3 regions of the Halomonas sp. A29 genome follow, and region 1 is predicted to be linked to each of the others. Evidence: predicted binding sites of a transcription regulator. Region 1 holds the regulator's gene; each other region holds the start of a gene.
The links. The regulator FNR, encoded in region 1, switches genes on or off when oxygen is low (the NO sensors DNR and NnrR bind a similar motif). The targets are predictions, from matches to a motif close to TTGATNTANATCAA.
Positions count from the first base shown of each region.

Region 2: a site for FNR is predicted at 4,691-4,704, ahead of kdgD (5-dehydro-4-deoxyglucarate dehydratase). Genes of this name have one in related genera too.
Region 3: a site for FNR is predicted at 3,450-3,463, ahead of SPH52_RS19315 (peptidase U32 family protein). Genes of this name have one in related genera too.

Region 1 is NZ_JAXQPR010000001.1:84,607-92,116, reverse strand. Features, by position in the region: gene SPH52_RS00490 (DUF294 nucleotidyltransferase-like domain-containing protein) at 43-1,881, shown strand; gene SPH52_RS00485 (3'-5' exonuclease) at 1,926-2,555, shown strand; gene ttcA (tRNA 2-thiocytidine(32) synthetase TtcA) at 2,669-3,607, shown strand; gene fnr (fumarate/nitrate reduction transcriptional regulator Fnr) at 3,702-4,448, opposite strand; gene hemN (oxygen-independent coproporphyrinogen III oxidase) at 4,567-5,982, opposite strand; gene SPH52_RS00465 (sulfite exporter TauE/SafE family protein) at 6,088-6,789, opposite strand; gene ccoS (cbb3-type cytochrome oxidase assembly protein CcoS) at 6,789-7,022, opposite strand; gene SPH52_RS00455 (heavy metal translocating P-type ATPase) at 7,019-7,510, opposite strand, start outside.
Region 2 is NZ_JAXQPR010000006.1:113,234-120,743, reverse strand. Features, by position in the region: gene SPH52_RS13005 (TRAP transporter large permease) at 1-632, shown strand, start outside; gene SPH52_RS13000 (mandelate racemase/muconate lactonizing enzyme family protein) at 667-1,803, shown strand; gene SPH52_RS12995 (amidohydrolase family protein) at 1,809-2,672, shown strand; gene SPH52_RS12990 (NAD-dependent epimerase/dehydratase family protein) at 2,700-3,497, shown strand; gene SPH52_RS12985 (FadR/GntR family transcriptional regulator) at 3,559-4,314, shown strand; gene kdgD (5-dehydro-4-deoxyglucarate dehydratase) at 4,788-5,705, shown strand; gene SPH52_RS12975 (ABC transporter substrate-binding protein) at 5,735-6,790, shown strand; gene SPH52_RS12970 (tripartite tricarboxylate transporter TctB family protein) at 6,894-7,337, shown strand; gene SPH52_RS12965 (tripartite tricarboxylate transporter permease) at 7,355-7,510, shown strand, end outside.
Region 3 is NZ_JAXQPR010000011.1:76,798-84,307, reverse strand. Features, by position in the region: gene SPH52_RS19335 (c-type cytochrome) at 1-206, shown strand, start outside; gene SPH52_RS19330 (cytochrome D1 domain-containing protein) at 221-1,438, shown strand; gene SPH52_RS19325 (YIP1 family protein) at 1,518-2,081, shown strand; gene hmpA (NO-inducible flavohemoprotein) at 2,211-3,383, shown strand; gene SPH52_RS19315 (peptidase U32 family protein) at 3,525-4,520, shown strand; gene SPH52_RS19310 (U32 family peptidase) at 4,529-5,443, shown strand; gene SPH52_RS19305 (ribonucleoside triphosphate reductase) at 5,634-7,364, shown strand; gene nrdD (anaerobic ribonucleoside-triphosphate reductase) at 7,409-7,510, shown strand, end outside.

The sequences.
Region 1 (7,510 bases):
GGGTGCTGACGGCGATGGCGGCCGCACAACGAGGGCTACAGCATGGTCGATGTCGATCTTTCCCAACCCCCGTTCTCCTTTCTGGACGAAGAGGGGCGTGAGCGCGTTCGCAATGGCATCGACCTGGCCTATTTCGATCGTGACGAGATCATCCTCGAAACCGGTCAGCCCGGTGAGTACGTCTTCCTCATCCACAAGGGGGAGGTGGCCGAACTGGACACCACGCAGCCGGGCGCGCGCGAGCGGATCGGTCACTATACGGCCGGCGATCTCTTCGGGGCCATCAGCATCCTCAATGGCAAGAGCCGCTACCGCTTCCGCGCCGAGCAAGAAAGCCTTTGCTATCTGTTGCCCAAGGCGCTGTTCCTGCAGCTTGCTGACGATTACCCCGCTTTTGCCGAATTCTTCCGTCAAACATTGGCCCACAAGGCGCGCCTGCTGACCGAACAGCGGGCAGAGGGAGGTATGACCATGGCCGGCTTCATGCTGGCACGGGTCGAAGAGTGCATGCGCCCACCGTTGTGCATGGGACCGGGGACGACCATCGCCGAGGCGGTGCTCAGGTTGCATGAGAGTCACGCCGACAGCCTGCTGGTGGAAGGCGAGAGCGGCACGGGTATGGTGACCAAGACCGACCTGCTCGAAGCGCTGGTGCTTCAGGAGCGTGAGAAGGAGAGTCCGCTTCAGGATATCGCTCATTTCGAGCTGGTCACGGTACGCCCCGATCAGTACCTGTTCGAAGTCCTCGTCATGATGACCCGCTTCAAGGTGGAACGGGTCGTGGTATTGGAGCAGAAACAGGAACAGGAAAAAGTCTCACCGATCGGTGTGGTGGAACTCACCGACGTACTCAGCTATTTCTCCAGCCGTAGCTATGTGGTGAGCCTGCAAGTGGAACAGGCAGATAGTCTCGATGCCCTGTTCCGCGCCAGTCGCCGTACACCCGAGTTGGTCAAGGCGCTGATGGCGCAAGGCGTCAAGCTGCGCTTCGCCATGGGCCTGCTGGCGGCGCTCAACGGGCGCATCATGTCCAAGGCCTGGGGCTTTCTAATCGACGAGCGTTATCACGCCGACAGCTGTCTGATGGTGATGGGTAGTGAAGGACGGGGTGAGCAGATTCTCAAGACCGACCAGGACAACGGCCTGATACTCGCCGACGGACTCGAATGGCCTGCTGTGGGTGAGCAGATGCAGCGACTCACCGAAACACTGATCGAACTGGGTTACCCGCCCTGTCCCGGCAACATCATGGTCAGCAACCCCGACTGGGTGGGGTCCGTTTCCCAGTGGCGGGAACGCATTGCCCGCTGGGCAGAGAAGCGTGACGGAGACAGCCTGATGAAACTTGCCATCATGCTCGATTCCCATGCCGTGGCGGGCAACCCGGCGCTGCTCGACCGCGTACGCCAGGCCCTCTTCGAGCAGTGCTCGCGTGACGAGATCCTTCTTTCCTATTTCGCTCGCACGGCGCTGCGCTTCTCCACGCCTCTGACCCTGTTCGGCTCGCTAAAGAAGCCTCAGCACGGCATCGACATCAAGAAGGGCGGCATCTTCCCGATCGTGCATGGGGTGCGCACCATGGCGCTGGAGCGTCGCATCAAACCCACTTCCACCCTGGAGCGGCTCGAGGCTCTGGCGGCGGATGGAAGATTGGAAGAGCGAGTCGCCGAGGATCTGGCCGAGGCGCTGTCGTTGTTCACCGAATTGCGCCTGAAACAGCAACTGGAGCGCTTGGGTGGCGATATCGATAACCAGAGTCCGGATCGTGTCGTGGTTCAGCAGCTGTCGTCACTGGAGCGTGACCTGCTGCGTGAAGCGCTGCACATCGTCAAGGATTTCAAGCAGAGCCTGTCGCAGCGTTACCACCTCGAATACTCCTGAGAATGGCAACCGCGGCAGGCAGACAGGAACCAAGGAGGAACGGCATGTTTCGAGCATTACGCCGGGCCCATGATCGTCGTCGCCATGCCGGCGGCGAGTATGGCTGGCTTTTTCATCCCTACACCGGGGATGAGCTGGTGGCTATCGACTGCGAGACTACCGGTGTCGATACGCGTACCGCCGAGCCCGTATCCATCGGTGCGGTCAAGGTGCGCGGCGACAGGGTGCTGACCAGCGAGTCGCTGGACTTGCGCCTCAAGCGCCCCGCCACGCTGACTGGCGACTCGATCCGCGTGCATGGGCTGCGGGGTATCGATCTCGACGATGGCGTCAGTCTGGATGAAGCCTTGGTGACACTGCTCGACTTCATTGGCAACCGCCCGCTGCTGGGCTGGCGGCTGGACTTCGACCTGGCCATTCTCAATCGCCAGATTCGGCCTCGCTTCGGTTTCGACCTGCCCAACAGCGGGATCGATGTGGCACAGCTGTTTCATCGCCAACAGCGTCGCAGCGTCATGGAGCCGGAGCCGCGTTCGCAGCGCTTCGAGGCGGTAGCGGAAACTCTTGGCGTGCCGGTCATGGGGCGCAACACCGCGCTCGGCGATGCCGTGACCACGGCGTTGATGTACCTGCGCCTGGAGCGTGTTGCGATGCCTGATCGCCGCGAGGCGTGAAGTGGTGAAACAACCTGGTAAATTGCGCCGGCATGACGCCACGGCGTCGCCACTGGGACGAGGCGATGGTAGGATGGCCACCGTCATCCACCACGCTCTGGCAGTCCGTGACCATGCAAGACGCCGTGATTTTCAATCCTCATATTGCCGACGGCCCTGATGCTCATCAAGAGCAGGGCAATGGCGTAGAGACCTCCCCCTTGGAGGCGCTCGATGCCAAGGCCCGGCGCGAATTCAACAAGTTGCAGAAGCGCCTGCGACGTCAAGTGGGCAATGCCATCGTCGACTACGGCATGATCCGCGAGGGCGATCGCGTCATGGTCTGCCTGTCAGGTGGCAAGGACAGCTACACCCTGCTCGAAATCCTGCGCAACCTGCAGCGCAATGCGCCGGTAAGTTTCTCGCTGGTGGCGGTCAATCTCGACCAGAAGCAGCCGGGCTTCCCCGAACACGTGCTGCCCGAATATCTCGAGTCCATCGGCGTCGAGTACTACATTCTCGAGCGTGACACCTATTCGGTGGTGAAGGAGAAGACGCCGGAGGGCAAGACCACCTGTGCGCTCTGCTCACGGCTGCGTCGCGGCTCCCTCTACGGCTTCGCCGAGGAGATCGGTGCGACAAAGGTGGCGCTGGGCCATCATCGCGAGGACATTCTCGAGACGCTGTTTCTCAACATGTTCTATGGCGGTAGTCTCAAGGCCATGCCGCCCAAGCTGCTCTCGGATGACGGCAAGAATATCGTCATTCGTCCCCTGGCCTACTGCCGCGAGGCGGATATCGCCGAATTCGCACGGCTGATGGACTTTCCCATCATTCCCTGCAACCTGTGTGGCTCACAGCCCAACATGCAGCGCCAGGTGGTCAAGGAGATGCTTTCCGAATGGGAGCGCAAGCATCCTGGGCGCATTGAAACCATGTTCAAGGCGGTGACCAACGTGGCACCGTCTCAGTTGGCCGACCGTGAGCTGTTCGACTTCGAAGGGCTGGAGTCCAAGCAGGTGCGGATGCGCGAGCGTCGAATCGACGCGCTGGAGCTTTCGCACAATCGCTGAATAGCCGGTTAGTGCCGCCAAACAGAGACCAAACAGAGAGACCCGCTCGGCATTGCCGGGCGGGTCTCTTCGATCGGAGTTGCGAATTATGGGCTCAGTGATCGTCCTGCGCCTGGGCCACCAATGCCTCGAGATTGAGAATGTTCACTTCGCGCCCAGAGACCTCGACCAGCCCTTGCTGCTGGAAGCGCCCCAGGATGCGGCTGACCGTTTCCACGGCCAGGCCCAGGTAGTTGCCGATATCAGCACGCGACATGGAGAGGCGGAAGCTGTAGGGCGAGTAGCCGCGGCGGCGGAAGCGGTCCGACAGGCTGGAGAAGAAGCTGGCCAGGCGCTGATCGGCGGTCTTGCGTGACAGCAGGCGCATCATCTTGCGGTCATCGCGCAGCTCCTTGCTCATGCTGCGGTAGAGCTGGCCTCGTAGCTCGGGCAACTGCTCGGAAAGACTGTCGAGACGATCGAAGGGGATCTCGCACACGGTGGTGGTCTCGAGCGCGATCACGCTGCCGGGATAGATCTCTTCGTCGATGCCATCGAGGCCGACCAGTTCGCTGGGCAGGTAGAAATTGGTGACCTGGTCGTCGCCGGAGCCCTCGGTGGTGACCTGCTTGAGGCTGCCTGAGCGCACGGCAAAGACACTGCTGAAGGCGCTGCCCTGACGGAACAGCGATTCGCCCTTCTTCAAGGGTGAGCGACGCCGGATGATGGCGTCGAACTGCTCCATGTCCTCGAGCTCCAGGGCGAGAGGCAGGCATAGCGAACTCAAGCTGCAGTTCTGGCAGCGGGTTTCATGCAGCAACGAACGCCGCTTGCCGACTGCATTGGCCGCGTTGACCGGCATGCTCCACCTCCTGGATCGTTATCATTGACGCATTATGGAGCATTATTGTAGCCGGTAAAATGCCTCTTGCGACCTTTGGCCGCAGTATGTTTAGAACTTTCTTGCTAGCCCTTTGAGGTCAGACGATGCGTGAGAACTGAGCATCGGGCAGCAGCGGCGAGCGGGCATCGAAGGCCATGGCCAGGTGTCGGATCAGCAGCCGGCCGATGGGGGTTGCAATAATCCGCGGCCCTTCCATGAGCGCGAGCCCGTCGCGCTGGAGGTTCTCCAGCCGTGCCAGGGCATCCGCCAGGTAACGGGGAGCATCGATGCCGAAGGTTTCGCTCAGCTCGGCCATGTCCAGCTCCATGTCGCACATCAGCCGCTCGATGGCATGCTGTCTGACACGGTCGTCGAAGTTCAGCCGGATACCTCTTGCGGTGGGCAAGCGGCTGCCGTCGAGGGCCGCTTCATAGGCGTCAAGGCTGGTGTGGTTCTGGGCATAGGCGTCATCGATGCAGGAGATGGCCGAGACGCCTAGCCCAACCAGGTCGCATTGGGCATGACTGGAATAGCCCTGGAAGTTGCGCTGTAGCGTGCCTTCGCGCTGGGCGATGGCCAGGCTGTCGCTGGTGCGGGCGAAGTGATCCATGCCGATGTGCACGTAGCCCGCCTCGGTCAGCATGGCGATGGTAGTGCGCAGTATCGCCAGTTTCTCCTCGGGCCGAGGCAGGTCTTCGGCGCGAATGTGCCGTTGGGCGGTAAAGCGCTCCGGCATATGAGCATAGTTGAACACCGAAAGGCGCGCCGGTGCCATGGCGATCACTTGTGACAGGGTGGTGGCGAAGCTGTCGCGAGTCTGAAAAGGCAGGCCGTAGATCAGGTCCAGGTTGAGCGAGCGAAAGCCGAGGCGATCGGCTTCGTCGAGCAGGGCCTCGGTGAGAATGCGTGGCTGGACCCTGTTCACGGCGCGCTGCACCTTGGGGTCCAGGTCCTGAACGCCGAGACTCAAGCGATTGAACCCCAGCGCCTGCAGGTGGCGCAAGGTGAAGACGTCGGCCTCACGCGGGTCGATCTCGATGGCGTAGTCGCGCTCACGGGCGCTGGAGAGGCCAAAGCGCGCGTCGAGCCGGTCGATCAGATCGCTCATCTGATCGAGGCTGAGAAAGCTCGGGGTGCCGCCACCCCAGTGCAGCTGTGCCACTTCGCGACGCGTATCCAGGTAGGGCTTGATCAGCACCATTTCCCGATCGAGGCGCGAGATGTAGGGCTCCGCCACCTTGGCGTTCTTGGTGGCTATCTTGTTGCAGGCACAATAATGGCAAGCCTTGCGGCAAAAGGGGATATGGACGTAGATCGACAGCGGCCTGCCGTCGGCATTGCTGCGGGCAAGGGCGGCCTGGTAGGCCTCCACGCCAAAATCGTCACTGAACGAATTGGCAGTGGGGTACGAGGTATAGCGCGGGCCATGAGTGTCGTAGCGCCGCAACAGGGCCTCGTTCCAGGCGAATGGATCGGCCATCGCTCGATGCACGGACATCGCGGGAACGGACATGATGGCACTCCGAAAGGCTAGCGTTGACACAATGTAGCGATACACCGCCCTAGGTGGATTGAGCTGCGTCAAACGAAGTGTCAATGCCGTCCCGGGACAGCGCCTTTAATGCCCTGCCATGCCATGCGGCAATAGTGCAAAGAGCTGCCACAGGGCGAAGGCGATGATGGAGAGTGCCGCGATGGTACGGGTCGCCGGGTGACGGATCAGCGCACCCAACTGGCGGGCGGCGAAACCGGTGACCAGCAGTGCAGGCAGGGTACCGAGTCCGAACGCACCCATCAGCGCTGCGCCGCGCAGTGGGTCTGCCGTGGCCAGGCTCCAGGCCAGCATCGAGTAGACCAGCCCACAGGGTAGCCAGCCCCACACCGCGCCGAGGCCGATGGCCTGGGGAATCTTCACCACCGGCATCAGGCGTTTGCCAAGAGGCTCCAGGTAGCGCCACAGGTGCCGGCCAAGAGCCTCCACCCTGAGCAGCCCCTTCCACCAGTTGGCAATGTAGAGCGCCATCAGAATCAGCATCGCGGCAGCGAACACCTGCAGGACGATCCGCGTGGCAGGGGTGAGCGCCAGGACGGTACCAAGCGAGGCGACCAGCGCCCCGGCGACCATGTAGCTCAGGATGCGGCCCAGGTTGTAGCCCAGCAGCAGCCCCGAAAGCCTTGCGGGACTGCGCATACTGGGCGGCACGGCGAAGGTCAGCGCGCTCATGATGCCGCCACACATGCCGATGCAGTGCGCACCACCGAGCAGGCCGAAGACGAAGGCCGCCAGCAGCGGTGGCAGGCCGAGTCCGGTAGGGTCCATCAGCGCGCCGCCGGGCCGTCGCCATTCCCATCGGCCGGCTTGCGCTGGGCGGCCTGCCGCCGTTTTTCGCGCTCCGCCGGCGTCAGGTCGTTCTCGTCCTCGTCGAAGAGAATGCGGTGGGCCGGGCCCTCCAGGTCCTCGAACTGATCGTTCTTGACCGCCCAGAAAAAAGCCCACACGGCCAGGCCGAGCAGGATCAGGGAGAGCGGAATGAGCAGATAGAGGATCGTCATGCATTCACCAGTTGCGCATCGGGGCTCGGCGTCGGGTTGGGGCGCATATGGAAGCGATTGAGACGCAGTGCATTGCCCACAACCACCAGCGAGCTTCCCGACATGCCTAGCGCCGCGACCCATGGCGGCACGATGCCGATGGCGGCCAGGGGCAGGGCAGAGAAGTTGTAGCACACCGACCAGATCATGTTCTGGCGCATGATGCGGCGGGTGGCACGGGCTATCTCGATCGACTCGACGATACGCATCAGGCGCGGGCTCAGCAACACGGCATCGGCGCTGGTGCGGGCCAGGTCGGTGGCGCCGTTCATGGCGATGGATACGTCGGCCCCGGCCAGCACCGGCACGTCGTTGATACCGTCGCCGATCATGGCCACCTTCTCGCCGGCGGCCTGGCACTGGCGAATGCGGGCCAGTTTGTCTTCCGGGCTGGCGCCGGCCTGCCAGGTATCGATGCCGAGCTGCTGTGCCATGGTGCGCACGGCATC
Region 2 (7,510 bases), on a different contig from region 1:
CCCTGCCGGGTCTGATGACGGCGGTGATCATCGTCGGCGGGGTACTGTCGGGCATTCTCACGGTGACGGAGTCCGGGGCCTTCGGCGCCATCTACGCCATCGTCGTCACGGCGTTGGTCTATCGTGAGCTGCGCTGGGCGTCCTTCAAGGCAGCGGTGCTGCAGTCGGTGAAGACCACCTCGCTGGTGATGATCCTAGTCGGCTGTGCCTCGGCGTTCTCCTATCTGCTGGCGCTCTACAACGTGCCGCTGCTGCTGACCGACATGCTGATGGCACTCTCCGACAAGCCCATCGTCATCTTCCTGCTGCTCAACCTGCTGCTGCTGGTGCTGGGCATGATCATGGACATGGCGGCCCTGATCCTGATCTGTACGCCGATCTTCCTGCCGGTGGCGATGCAGTTCGGCATGGATCCGATCCAGTTCGGCATCATCATGATGATGAACCTGGGGTTGGGGCTGTGTACGCCTCCCGTGGGGGCCTGTCTGTTCGTCGGCTGCGTGATCGGCAAGATCAAGATCGAAGAGGCCGTGCGTACCATCTGGCCCTTCTACCTGGCGCTGTTCGTTGCCCTGATGCTGGTGACCTATGTGCCGGCGGTGTCGCTGACGCTTCCCGTACTCTTCCGCTGAGTACCCATTGGACCGAACCGCAACGGACTCGATGATGAAGATAGAAGCCGTACATACCCATATTCTCGACCATGTGCTGGATACGACCTTCGAGAGCGCCTCGATGCACTTCGCCCGGCGCCAGCACTGCCTGGTCGAGGTCGTCTGCGACGACGGCACCATCGGCTGGGGCGAGTGCCTGGGGCCGGCCCAGCCCAACGCGGCCGTGGTCAAGGCCTACGCCGCCGCCCTGGTCGGCCAGAACCCGCTGCAGACCGAGAAGCTCTGGCTCGAGCTCTACAATCGCTTGCGCGACCAGGGCCAGCGTGGCCTGACCGTGACCGCCCTGAGCGGCATCGACATCGCCCTGTGGGACATCAAGGGCAAGCACTTCGGCGTACCGATCTCGACCCTGCTGGGCGGCCGTTTCCGCGACAGCGTGCGGGCCTATGCCACCGGCTCGTTCCGCCGCGAGGGCGTGGATCGCGTCGAGGACATCGCCCATGAGGTCGCGGGGTATCGCCGCGAGGGTTTCCATGCGGTGAAGATCAAGATCGGCTTCGACGTGGAGGAGGATTTGCGCGTCATCGAGGCGGTACGCGAGGCGATCGGTCCTGACATGCGCCTGATGATCGACGCCAATCACGGCTACGACTACCTGGAAGCCGTCGAAGTGGGCCGCCGGGCAGCGAAGTTCGGCATCGACTGGTTCGAGGAACCTGTGCTGCCCGAGCATGTTTCCGCCTACCGGGCGGTGCGCGCCGACCAGCCGATCCCGGTGGCTGGCGGAGAGACCTGGCATGGCCGCTACGCCATGCACGAGCCGCTGGCGACCCGAGCCGTGGATATCATCCAGCCCGACATCTGCGGCGTGGGCGGCTTCACCGAAATTCGTCGGGTAGCCGACATGGCAGCGCTGCATGGCGTACGCCTGGTGCCGCACGTGTGGGGCACGGCAGTGTGCCTGGCCGCCAGCCTGCAGTTCATGGCCGCACTGCTGCCCAATCCGCCGCGGCGTGACCCGATCGAACCGATCCTCGAGTTCGACCGCACCGAGAATCCCTTCCGCCAGGCGGTGGTGACCACACCCATCGAACACAACCGGGGCGTGGTGGCGATACCGGACGGGCCCGGGCTCGGTATCGAGATCGACCGCGAGGCGCTCGCCCGCTTCGCCCTCGAGGAGGCATGACGAACGTGACAGTGATACCCGCCAATACCCGGCCGCTGGATGGCTCGGCACCGCGACTGGCCGCACCGCCCGGCGCCACCGACTGCCACATGCACCTCTACCTGCCGGGTTTTGCAGCCCAGCCCGGCGGGCCAGGCATCGCCGAGCTGGCGACGGTCGAGGATTATCGCCGGGTGCAGGCGCGCCTGGGACTGGAGCGGGTGGTGGTCACCCAATCCAACGCTTATCAGCTCGACAATGGCGCGTTGCTCGAAGCCCTCGGCCAATTGGGCAGTGAAACGGCGCGCGGTGTGGCGGCAGTGGCCCCCGGTACCGCAGAGGCAACGCTGCGCGACTGGCATACCCAGGGCGTGCGTGGGGCGCGCATCATGAACCTGCCCGGCGGCGCCGTGACCCATGCCAGCATGCTCGAGGTCGAGCGCCTGACCCGCCCGCTGGGCTGGCACCTGATGGTGCAGTTCAACGGCCAGCACCTGGACGACTACCTCGACGGCCTCCAGCGCATCGAGGGCGAGTACATCATCGATCACATCGGCAAGTTCATGCCGCCGGTGCCGGCGGACGATCGCCGCGTAGACACCATCCTGCGGCTGCTCGATCGCGGCAATGCCTGGTTCAAGCTGTGTGGCGGCTATGAGACCAGTGAAACCGGAGGGCCAAGCTACGAAGACGTCGGGGCCATCGCTCGTCGCGTCATCGCCCATGCTCCGGAGCGGGTGATCTGGGGCTCGAACTGGCCCCATGTCGGCGTGCCGCGCGAGCAGTATCCGGACGATGCCGAACAGCTCGACGTGCTGCTCGAATGGGCCGGCCCCGAGGCCCGTCGCCGGATTCTGGTCGACAACCCTGCCGCCCTGTACGGCTTCTGATTCCGCCTGCTTGAGGAGAGAAAACGCATGATCGATCGTCTGTTGGTAACGGGGGCTGCTGGCGGCATGGGCCGCATCATTCGGCCCCATCTGGCGCAGCTTGCCCGCAGGGTGCGGCTTTCGGACATTGCCGATCTCGGCGAAGCGGCCAGTCATGAAGAGCTCGTACCTTGCGATCTCGCCGATGCCGAAGCGGTCAACGAGCTGGTCCAGGGGTGCGACGCCATCGTGCACCTGGGCGGTGTCTCGGTAGAGAAGCCCTGGGCGAGCCTGCTGCAGGCCAACATCGTCGGCACTTACAATCTGTACGAGGCGGTGCGCCGCCACGGCAAGCCGCGGGTGATCTTTGCCAGCTCCAACCACACCACGGGCTACTACGAGCGCTCGCAGAGGATCGATACCGAGGTGCCGCATCGGCCCGACTCGCTCTACGGTGTGACCAAGTGTTTCGGCGAAGACCTGGCCAGCCTGTATCATGACAAGTTTGGCGTCGAGACACTCAGTGTGCGCATCGGCTGGTGTCACCCCAAGCCGACCGATACGCGCAAGCTGGCGATCTGGCTGAGCGCCGAGGACTTCATCAGCCTGGTGCAGCGTGCCATCGTCACGCCACGCCTGGCCTATACCGTGGTCTACGGTTTCTCGAACAACGCCGAACGCTGGTGGGACAACAGCAAGGCCGCCTTTCTCGGCTGGGTACCGAAGGACAGCTCGGAGCCGTGGCGCGAGGAGATGGAAGCGCTCGATGCCAACCTCGACCCCAGGGATCCGGCGGTCATCTACCAGGGCGGGCCGTTTGCCACCTCAGGCCACCCCGACGATTGAACACCAGCGGCGGCGGCAAGCGCTGAGCCCTTATCACGAAACATGACCGATGGATGGCGATATGGCAGGCAAATCCAATATGACGGCTGACTTCAAGCAACTGAAGGTCCAGAAGCTTTCACGCGAAGGCAGCCTGTCTGTGCATGTCGCCGACCAGCTCGAGGCGCTGATCGTCAACGGCGGCATCGCCGTTGGCGATAAGCTGCCGACCGAGAATGGCCTGTGCGAGGCCTTCGGCGTCAGCCGTACGGTGATTCGCGAGGCCATTACCCACCTCAAGTCGCTGGGACTGGTCGAGACGCGTCGGGGCGTGGGTACCACCGTGCTGCGAGCGACCACCGTCGAGGCGATGCCGGCGGAGCGCATCAGCCCCACCACTGTCGAGGACATCCTGCATGTGCTCGAGCTGCGGCTCAATCTCGAACCGGCGGCGGCGGCGCTGGCCGCCGAACGGCACGACGACGAGGATCGTCGCATTCTCCAGCAGAAGCACGCGGCCTTTATCGAGGCGAGAGCGGTGAAGTCCCAGGCTCGCGAGGAGGACTACGAGTTCCACTACGCTGTCGCGACCGCCACCAAGAATCCCTTCTTTAAGGTCTTCTACGAGCAGCTGAGCCAGAGCGTGATTCCGCGAGCCAAGCTGATGAGCATCGAGATCAACACCGCGGCCACGGACAAGTATCTTGCTAGGGTGGAGGAGGAACACACCTACATTCTCGAGGCCATCCTGGCCCGCGACCCTGAAGCGGCGCGCGAAATGATGTTCCAGCATCTCAACCGGGCGCGGACCATGTACGCCAAGTATCAGGAAGCCTGAATCCACCGTTCTCACATCGGCGGTGGCCGCCAGCGCCTGAGAACAGCGCGCTGGAGCTTGTCATTTGTCCAGAGTAGCCTTGCTCGCATGATTGCCAGCACGGTGCGGGTCACTGCGCCTGATGCTGCTCTCACCCTCCCCAGGCGGCACTCGCATGCACGCCTTAGCCATGCTGATCGGCCCTGTGGTGGTGCTGGGGCTGCGGAAGTATGGGTTCCGAGGCCTGGGCTGCTTACGGGTTTTCCCCCTGATGTACCTCTCTTGAGATGAGCATTTAGACGGCGAGATTCGCCTACTGCTTATCGATTGAACTTTGGTCTACTTCGCACCCATTGGCCTTGCATGGCCAGGAATCGACCGCTAGGTTGTCATTTGTATGATGTATGACAACAAGCGTTACCGGCAGCCACTCCTACGAGCCAGGCTGGCCAACTCGGATATCCCGGTGAGGCGTTGACCAAGAGGAACGATTCGTGAAGTTTTCCAGAGCAGCTGTGGTAGAAGCCGTAGGCGATGGCCTGTTGTCCTTTCCCATTACCGACTTCGATCGCGATGGCCGCTTCGATGCCGAGAGTTACCGCCAACGCCTGGAGTGGTTCATCAGCCACGACATCTCGGCTGTCTTCGTTGCGGGCGGTACTGGCGAGTTCTTCAACCTGACGCTCGACGAGTATCGAGAGATTGTGCGCGTCGCCGTCGAGACCGTGGATGGCAAGCTGCCGGTAATCGCCAGCGCCGGGCTGAGCGTCGAAAGCGGAAAGGCTTTTGCCAAGGCGGCCGAAGAGGTGGGGGCCGATGGCATTCTACTGATGCCGCCCTACCTCACCGAGTGCCCGCAGGATGGCCTGGTCGAGTATGCGCGGCAGATCTGCGACTCGACCGCAGTGAATGTCATCTATTACAACCGGGGTAACGGCATCCTCGATGCCGGGTCGGTCCAGGCGCTGGCCGATGCCTGCCCCAACCTGATCGGACTGAAGGATGGCAAGGGCGACATCCAGGCGCTGAACAAGATCGTCAAGACCGTGGGTGATCGCCTCGTCTACGTGGGTGGTGTGCCCACCGCAGAGATCTTTGCCGAGGCCTACCTCTCCATTGGGGTGAATACTTATTCCTCGGCCGTGTTCAATTTCGTGCCGGACATGGCCGTCAAGTTCTACCAGGAGCTCCGCAAGGGCAACGCAGAATCCGTCAAGCAGATCACCAACGACTTCTTCATTCCCTTCGTGGACCTCCGGGACCGGAAGGCGGGTTATGCCGTCAGCCTGATCAAGGCGGGGGCCGAAATCATCGGTCGCCCGGCGGGTAGCGTTCGCGCCCCCCTGGTCATGCCGTCTTCCGAGGAGCGCCAGCAGCTCGAGAAGCTGGTGGGTATCGCCAAGCAACTATAAATCGACAACGAAGCTGATGAGGTGAAAGCATGCCAGTATCCAAGAAGATTATCGTAGGCTTGGGGTCGGCCGTCCTGATGACGTCGCTGGCCTATGGGATCGGGATGGCCCAGGCCCAGGAGGGTCAGCTGCGTGGCAACGTCCGGGTCGTCATCGGCTCCACGTCCACCGGCGGCGACACCTACCAGAACGCCAGCATCGTGGTGGACAAGCTGGCCGAGCATCTCGGCCTCAACATGAAGGTCGACGCCGTGGGTGCGAGTTCCGCCTTCCGCACCCTGGATCGAGACTCCCGTGGCAACACCCTGATGATCTTCCATGATCAGTCCTATCTGGGCCACCTCTATGGTGTTCAGGGCTATAGCGATATTTTCGAGCAGTACACCGTTGGGCCGACGCTGGCCATCAATCCGGGTAACGCCTACCTGGTGCCCAAGGACTCCCCCTACGAGACTCTCGACGACATCATCGCGGCGGTAGGCAATGGTGAGACCGTGCGGGTGGCGATCCAGCCCGGCGGCGTCTCCGAGATCGGCTTCAGTGCCCTTAAGAACGCCATTTCTATCGAGCACCCGGGGATGGAAGACAATCTGGTTGCCGTCAATACCGGTTCTCAAGCAGACAAGAACCAGCAGCTCTTCGATGGCCAGGCCGACGTGATCAATGGCACCGTCCAGGCCAACGAGCAGTTCACCCGCCTGCCCGAGGACGACCAGAAGGCTATGCGCTTCGTCTGGCTGACGGCCCGCCAGGGCACCATCGAGCAGGCCCCGGAAGAGGGGATGGGGCAGACCAGCCGCGAGCAACTGCTCGAGTACGTCGAGCCCAATGTTCATGTCACCATGGGCGACGACGAGACCTTTACCTTCGATAAGGAGTTCTTTTTCCTCTACAACAAGGATATGGACGCCGGCATTGTCGCGCAGATCGACGAGGCGCTGGCAGAAATCTATGCCGAGGGCGAGATCCAGGAGATTCAGAAAAGGTCCTTCTTCATCCCCAATTTCAAGCCTTCCGATGAGGCCTCTGAGTACCTGTACGAAAAGATGTCTCGCTATGAAGAGATCATCGACAACATCAGGTAAGCGATCGGACACCGACGGTTCTTTACCGTCGGTGTCCCGGCGATGGTGTGAAACGCTTCAGTACAATATTGGGCGGTAGAATTCAGCCCATCCCGGAGCTGTTATGGAATCAGGTCTGTCAAATCTGCTCAGCGTCTCAATTGATTTCGAGACCTCTCACCTGTTCTTTCCGATGATCATCCACTGGATCATGGCGGTGCTGTTCGCCATCATCCTGGCTACGAAAGTAGCCCCTTTTCTTGCCGCGGTAAAACGAGGAGAGCGTACCCTTCCCATAGTGGGTGAGTCCATGGATGGCCTGCGCTTCTTCGGTACCCTCACCCTGATCGTAGCGTATTTCTACCTGATGGACGTGGTGGGCGATATGTTCCCGTATACGGGCTATGGCTTTCTGTTCACTTCGATACCCTTTGTTATCCTGATGTCACTAATGTACCTGCATGAGTGGACAAAGAAGACCATAGCCATCGTGTTGATCAATGCCATTATTGCACCCAGCCTGGTTTGGTTTGTTCTGGCCAAGCTGTTCAATATCACCCTGCCGTGACCGAGGCGAGTGCCACCATGGAATTCCTGACACTACTCGACATCACCTTCTTCCTTCTTGCCGCTTTTGGTGCCCTTATGGGCATCATCTTCGGCGCGATTCCTGGCATGACAGCGACCATGGCAGTGGCTGTCTGTCTACCATTGACTTACGCGCTGGGACTCAACCACGGT
Region 3 (7,510 bases), on a different contig from region 1:
TGACCCTGCGCGGCGGGCTGGGTCCGGCGCTGCCGCGTGACCGCATGGAAGGCTTCAGCGTCGAGGCGCTGGCGCACATCATCCAGCACGGTATCCCCGGCAGCGCGATGCCGGGCTGGAAGGCGCTGCTCAGCGACGCCGAGGCGCGCTGGCTGGCCGAGCATCTGCGTACCGACAACCGTCTGGAATCGCTGCAGCAGGACTGACCCGGAGATCCGCCATGCCCATTGCCCACCCTCTCAAGACACTGCTTGTCGCCGGCGCCCTGGCCCTGCTTACCACCGGTCAGGTCCTGGCCGAGACTCCGGTCTGGAACGGAGAGCTGCGCGGCACCGGCGATCTTGGCGTGGTCATCGAGCGGGCCACCGGCAGCGTGGCGCTGGTCGACACCAGTGCGAAGACGGTATTGCGCCATATCGAAGGCTTCGGCGATCTCTCCCACGCCTCGGTGAAGTTCACCCGCGATGCGCGCTATGCCTTCGTCTTCGGCCGCGACGGCGGCTTGACCAAGCTGGATCTGCTCAGCGGCGAGATCGCCGGGCGCATCATTCAGGGCGGCAACAGCATCGGCGGCGCCATCTCCCAGGACGGGCGCTTCGTGGCGGTGGGCAACTACGAGCCGGGTGGGGTGAAGGTGTTCGATACCGAGACCATGGAGCTCGTCATCGACGTGCCGGCCACCTACGAAAAACCCGATGGCAGCAGCGCCCAGGCCAAGGTGGTGGGTGTGGTCGACGTGCCGGGCAACGTCTTCGTCTTCAGCCTGTTCGAGGCCGGCGAGATCTGGACCCTGGACATGTCCACGCCCGAGCCTGAACTGACCAAGTTCCGTGACGTGGGCAGCATGCCCTACGACGCCCTGATCACCCCCAACGGCCGCTACTACATCGCCGGCCTGTTCGGCGAGGATGGCATGGCCCTGCTCGACCTGTGGTACCCGGAAAACGGCGTGCAGCGCATCCTGCCCGACTACGGCCAGGGCGAGGAGCGCTTGCCGGTGTACAAGATGCCCCATCTCGAGGGCTGGGCCATGGCCGGCAACCGGGCCTTCTTCCCTGCCGTGGGGCGCAGCGAGGTGCTGGTGGCCGATACGACCGACTGGTCGCTGACCCGGCGCATCGCGGTGCATGGCCAGCCGATCTTCGTCATGAGCCGCCCCGACGAACGCCAGGTGTGGGTCACCTTCGCCCACCCCAACAACAACAGGGTGCAGGTCATCGATACCCAGACGCTGGAAGTGATCCAGACCCTCGAGCCGGGCGAGTCGATCCTGCACAAGGAGTTCACTCCCCGCGGCGAGCACATCTGGATCTCGGCGCGCGACAGCAACCAGGTGGTGGTCTACGACACCCGAACCTTCGAGGAGCTGGCCAGGCTGCCGGCCGAGTCGCCGAGTGGGATTTTCTTCACGAACAGAGCGCATCGCATCGGGTTGTAGAAAGGGGCTCTTGACAGGCTCTCGTCTCGGCGCTAAACCAAGGAAAACTATAATATTTTCCTGACGCGAGAGCCCCTTGATGGATATCAACCATATCCTGCAACTGCCCTTCACCCATGAAGGTGGTTGGCAGCAACTGCGCCGCGAGCGCCCTTCCCTCAACGCCCTGGTCCTGCGCCTGGTACTGCCGCTGTCGCTGCTGCCTCCGGTGATGCTGCACTACGCCATTCACCGGCACGGCGACGCCCTGCTGGCGGGCCTGGCCGAGCGCCCCTGGGCGCTCATCGCCCCGGTACTGCTCAGCGCCGAGCTGATCACCTTCCTGATCATGGGCTGGCTGATCCACGGCGTGGCGAGCGCACACCGCCTGAAAATTTCCTTGCACGACGCCTATCTGCTGGCGGCCATGGTGCCGCTGCCGCTGTGGTTCTCTGCGCTGACGCTGTTCGTTGCCGACATGCTCTTCATCGTCAGCGGCGTGCTGCTGGCACTGATGATCTCCTGCGGGCTGGTCTATCACGGCCTACAGGCACTGGCCGAACGCGAGGAGGCCGACGTGATGGTGATGTCGGCGACCTATACGGTCATCGCCTTCGGCCTGATGGCCTGGGGAGTACTACTCGCTCTAGTGTGGGCACTCTAGGGCTCTGACCAACTCACTTTCTGGAAAGCCCGCGACAAGCACCGCGACAATGCGCCTCAGGCTGGCTCGGGACTAAAGATGTATTTTACATACACATTAAAAAAATCCCCCCCGACGAAGGAGAGACGCATGCTCACCCAGCAGCAGGAGCAGCTCATCGAAGCCACCGCCCCGGTGGTCGCAGAACATCTCGACACCATCACGCAGCGCTTCTATCCGCTGATGTTCGCGCGCTATCCCGGCGTGGCCTCGCTGTTCAACGCCGCCCACCAGCAGAGCGGCGCGCAGCAGCGTGCCCTGGCCGGTGCCGTGCTGGCCTACGTGCAGCTGCGCCAGAACCCCGCCAGAGCGCGGGAAGTGCTTGGCATCGTGGTCGAGAAACACGTGTCGCTGGGCATCCAGCCCGACCAGTACCCCATCGTCGGCGAGTGCCTGATGGCCGCCATCGGCGAAGTACTGGGCGATGCCCTCACGCCTGAAATCGCGGATGCCTGGGGCTCGCTCTATGACGAGCTGGCCGGCCTGCTGATCGAACTCGAAGAGCGGCGTTACCGCGACTTCGCCCGGCAGCCCGGTGGCTGGCGCGGCCTGCGTCGTTTTCGCATCGCCGCGACCCGCCAGGAGAGCGCGGTGATACGCTCCTTCGTACTGGAACCAGAGGATGGCGGCCCCGTCGCCGAACATCAGCCCGGCCAGTACATTGGCGTACGTCTCACCGTCGAGGGCGAGCCGGTCTATCGTCACTACAGCCTTTCCGACATACCCAATGGCCGCAGCTACCGGATCTCGATCAAGCGCGAGGCCGAAGGTCGTGTCAGCCGTCATTTCCATGACGTCCTGGCGGTAGGAGATGGCGTGGAGCTGCTGCCCCCGGCCGGGGAGCTGGTCCTCGCAGAGGGTGACGAACCGCTGCTGCTGGCCAGCGGCGGCGTGGGGCAGACGCCGATGCTGCCGCTGGCCAAGCAGGCGCTGTCCCAAGGACGCCAAGTGGTCTACCTGCATGCCGCCCTGGACGCCGAGCACCACGCCTTTCGTGACGACATCGCCGCGCTGGAGCGACAACATCCGAACCGGCTCACGAGCGTATCGGTTCACGAGCGAGGCAGCACCGCCGACCATATCGGACGTATCGACCGCGAGCTCCTCGCACGCTATCTGCCTGTGGGCTCGCCACGCTGCTATTTCGTCGGCCCGCAGGGCTTCATGAGTGCCATCAACCAGGCGCTGGCGGAACTGGGCGTCGACGAAGGCCGTCGTCATTTCGAGCACTTCGGCCCGTCGCACCCTCTCGTCGCTGCCTGACGATGCCTTGGCGCCCTGGTTGTCCAGGGCGCCAAGGCTTGCATTCGCCGCCCAATTCGCCTCGCCATGACCCTCATCAAAAGCCGCTCTCCCGTAGTCGACTAGCATGGTCGGGTTTACCCAGACTGCGAGGAGAGCGACATGGAGCTCGTCTGCCCGGCCGGCAACCTGCCGGCCCTGAAGCGGGCGGTGGATGAAGGCGCCGATGCCGTCTACTTCGGCTTCCAGAATGCCACCAATGCCCGGCAGTTCGCCGGCCTCAACTTCACCGACAAGCGCGCCCGCGAAGGCATCGACTACGCCCATGCCCGCGGCAAGCGGGTATTCTGCGCCATCAACACCTATCCGCAACCCGACGGCTGGGCCCAGTGGACCCACGCCGTGGACAAGGCCGCCGAGCTCGGCGTCGACGCCCTGATCATGGCCGACATGGGCCTGCTCGACTACGCCGCCCGGCGCTACCCGGACCTCGCCCGCCACCTCTCGGTGCAGGGCTCGGCCACCAGCCACGAGGCCCTGCGCTTCTACCACGACCAGTTCGGCATCAAGCGCGCCGTGCTGCCGCGGGTGCTCTCCATCACCCAGGTTCGCGATCTGGCCAAGCAGAGCCCGGTGGAACTCGAAGTGTTCGCCTTCGGCAGCCTGTGCATCATGGCCGAGGGGCGCTGCTACCTGTCGTCGTACCTCACTGGCGAGTCGCCCAACACCCGCGGCGTCTGCTCGCCGGCGGCCCATGTGCGCTGGGAGGAGACGCCCCAAGGACTGGAGTCGCGCTTGAACGGCGTGCTGATCGACAGATACGGCGACGACGAGCGGGCCGGCTACCCGACCCTGTGCAAGGGACGCTTCGAGGTCGGCGGCGAGACTTACCACGCCATCGAGGAGCCCACCAGCCTCAACACCCTGGAACTGCTGCCGGAGCTGCGCGAGCTGGGCATCAGCGCGGTGAAGATCGAGGGTCGTCAGCGCAGCCCGGCCTACGTATCGAAGGTGGCCAGCATCTGGCGCCAGGCACTGGACCGCCTGGAGCGAGCGCCGGAGCGCTTCCACCCCGACCCCGCCTGGATGGCCGGCCTCGGCGAGGTCTCCGAGGGCGCCACCACCACCCTGGGCGCCTACGAACGCCGCTGGAAATAGGAGGTTTCATGTCATCCGATTCCCTGCAGCTCGCCCTGGGCCCGGTGCTGTTCTACTGGACCCGCGAGCGCTACGCCGACTTCTATCGCGAAGCCGCCGGCTGGCCGGTGGAGATCGTCACCTTGGGCGAGTCCGTCTGCTCGCGCCGCCGCGACATGAAGCTCGACGACTGGCTCGGCATCGGCCGAGAGCTGACCCAGAGCGGCAAGCAGGTAGTGCTGGCGAGCCAGACGCTGATCGAGTCAGAAGCCGACCTGCGCGACCTGCGCAAGCTGTGCGACAACGGCGAATTCACTATCGAGGCCAACGACCAGAGCGCCCTGCAGCGCCTGGCTGCCGCCCGCCTGCCCTTCGTCGCCGGCGCCGCACTGAACCTCTACAACCCCGCTTCCATCGGCGTGATGGCCCGCGCCGGCATGCGCCGCTGGCAGGCGCCGGTAGAGATGTCGCGCAGCGATCTCACCCGGCTACTCGCCGACAGCAAAGCCGAAGGGCTCGACCAGCCCTGCGAGGTGTTCGCCTACGGCCACCTGCCACTGGCCTGGTCGTCGCGCTGCTTCACCGCCCGGCGCCACCAGAAGCCCAAGGATCGCTGCATGTTCGTGTGCCAGAAGTATCCCGAGGGCCTGGCGCTGCGTTCCCAGGAATCCAAGGAAGTGTTCACCCTCAACGGCATTCAGACGCTTTCCGGCGCCTGCCAGGACCTGCGCCACGAGGTCAGCGACATGGCCGCAATGGGCGTAGCCGTGGCGCGCCTGAGCCCCCGCGCCGAGGGCATGGCCGAGGTGGTCGCCGCCTTCGACGCCGCACGCCGCGGCGAGCTGCCCGCCGCCGACCCACTGGCCCTGGTAGACGCCGAGGTATGCGACGGTTACTGGTTCGGCCGACCGGGTATGGACAACAGCCGGCTGCCCGCCGGCTGAGCCGCCCGCGATGAGCGCCTTTGCGGCCGTGTTCGAGCCCCGCCAATCGGCGGGGTTCATCGTTCCCCACGGATCCAACTGGCCTTTTTCTGACTTGGATCATGTTCTCCCGCTGCCGAAGGCACTAGCCTTCACACACCATATGTTGTGTATAGAAACACCAAACGGCAGCACATATAGGGAGATTACGGTGAACGCCCCCACAAGCCAGGCCGGCCCGCGCCGCATCGACGTCGCCTCGACCGTCAACGAGTACCTCGAACGCGCCGATTGGCGCGTGCACGCCAACGCCAACCAGGGCTACTCCCTGGGCGGGCTGATCCTCAACGTCTCGGGCAAGCTGATCGCCAACTACTGGCTCGACGAGGTCTACCCGGCCGAGGTCGGCGCCGCCCACCGTGAGGGCGACCTGCACATCCACGATCTCGACATGCTGTGCGGCTACTGCGCCGGCTGGTCGCTGCGCCAGTTGCTGATCGAGGGCTTCAACGGCGTGCCCGGGCGCGCCGAGAGCGCACCGCCGCGCCACCTCTCCAGCGCGCTTGGGCAGATGGTCAACTTCCTCGGCACGCTACAGAACGAGTGGGCCGGCGCCCAGGCCTTCAGCTCCTTCGATACCTATCTCGCCCCCTACGTGCGCAAGGACGGCCTCGACTTTGCCGCGGTGAAGCAGGCGATCCAGGAGTTCATCTACAACCTCAACGTGCCGTCGCGCTGGGGCAGCCAGACGCCCTTCACCAATCTCACCTTTGACTGGGTGTGCCCGGCGGACCTGCGCGACCAGGTGCCGATCGTCGGCGGTGAGGAGCAGCCCTTCACCTATGGCGAGCTGCAGGCGGAGATGGACCTGCTCAACCGTGCCTACCTGGAGGTGATGGAGGCCGGCGACCGCCAGGGACGGGTGTTCACCTTCCCCATCCCCACCTACAACATCACCCCGGATTTCGACTGGGAGAGCGACAACGCCGAGCGGCTGTTCGCACTGACCGCCAAGTACGGCCTGCCCTACTTCCAGAACTTCCTCAACTCCGACCTGGAGCCGCACATGGTGCGCTCCATGTGCTGCCGCCTGCAGCTCGACCTCTCCGAGCTGCTCAAGCGCGGCAACGGCCTGTTCGGCAGCGCCGAGCAGACCGGCTCGCTGGGCGTGGTGACGCTCAACTGCGCGCGGCTGGGCTACCGCTTCGCCGGCGACCGGGCGGGCCTGTTCACCGAGCTCGACCGCCTGCTGGCGCTGGGCCGCAACAGCCTGGAGCTCAAGCGCGAGCGCATCCAGCAGTGGATGGACGAAGGGCTCTACCCCTATACCCAGCGCTACCTGGGCACCCTGCGCAACCACTTCTCCACCCTGGGCGTGAACGGGCTCAACGAGATGGTGCGCAACTTCTGCGACGACCGCTATGACATCACCGTCCCCGAAGGGCGCCAGCTAGCCCTGGAGGTGCTCGACCACGTGCGCGCCAGGATGCAGGAATTCCAGGCCGAGACCGGCCACCTCTATAACCTGGAGGCGACCCCGGCGGAGGGCACCACCTATCGCTTCGCCCGCGCCGACGCCGAGCGCTTCCCCGGCATTCTGCAGGCGGGGGCGCCAGAGGCGCCCTACTACACCAACTCGAGCCAGCTGCCGGTGGGGCATACCGACGACCCCTTCGAGGCGCTTATCCACCAGGACCCGCTGCAGACCCGCTACACCGGCGGCACCGTGCTGCACCTCTACATGCGCGAGCGGCTCTCCAGCGCCACCGCCTGCCGCAAGCTGGTGCACACCGCGCTGTCGCGCTTCCGCCTGCCCTACATCACCGTGACGCCGACCTTCTCGATCTGCCCGGTACACGGCTACCTGGCCGGCGAACACGAGTTCTGCCCCAAGTGCGACGAAGCACTGCTGGCAAGACGCGCCGCGGCCGTACCGGCCTGAGCGTTTTTAACCGCTGTCATCAACCCTTTGGAAGGAGCCAAACCATGACGAACATCGATACCCTGCCCACCGAGCAACGCCAGCGCTGCGAGGTATGGACCCGCGTGATGGGCTACCACCGCCCGGTCAGCCAGTTCAACGTCGGC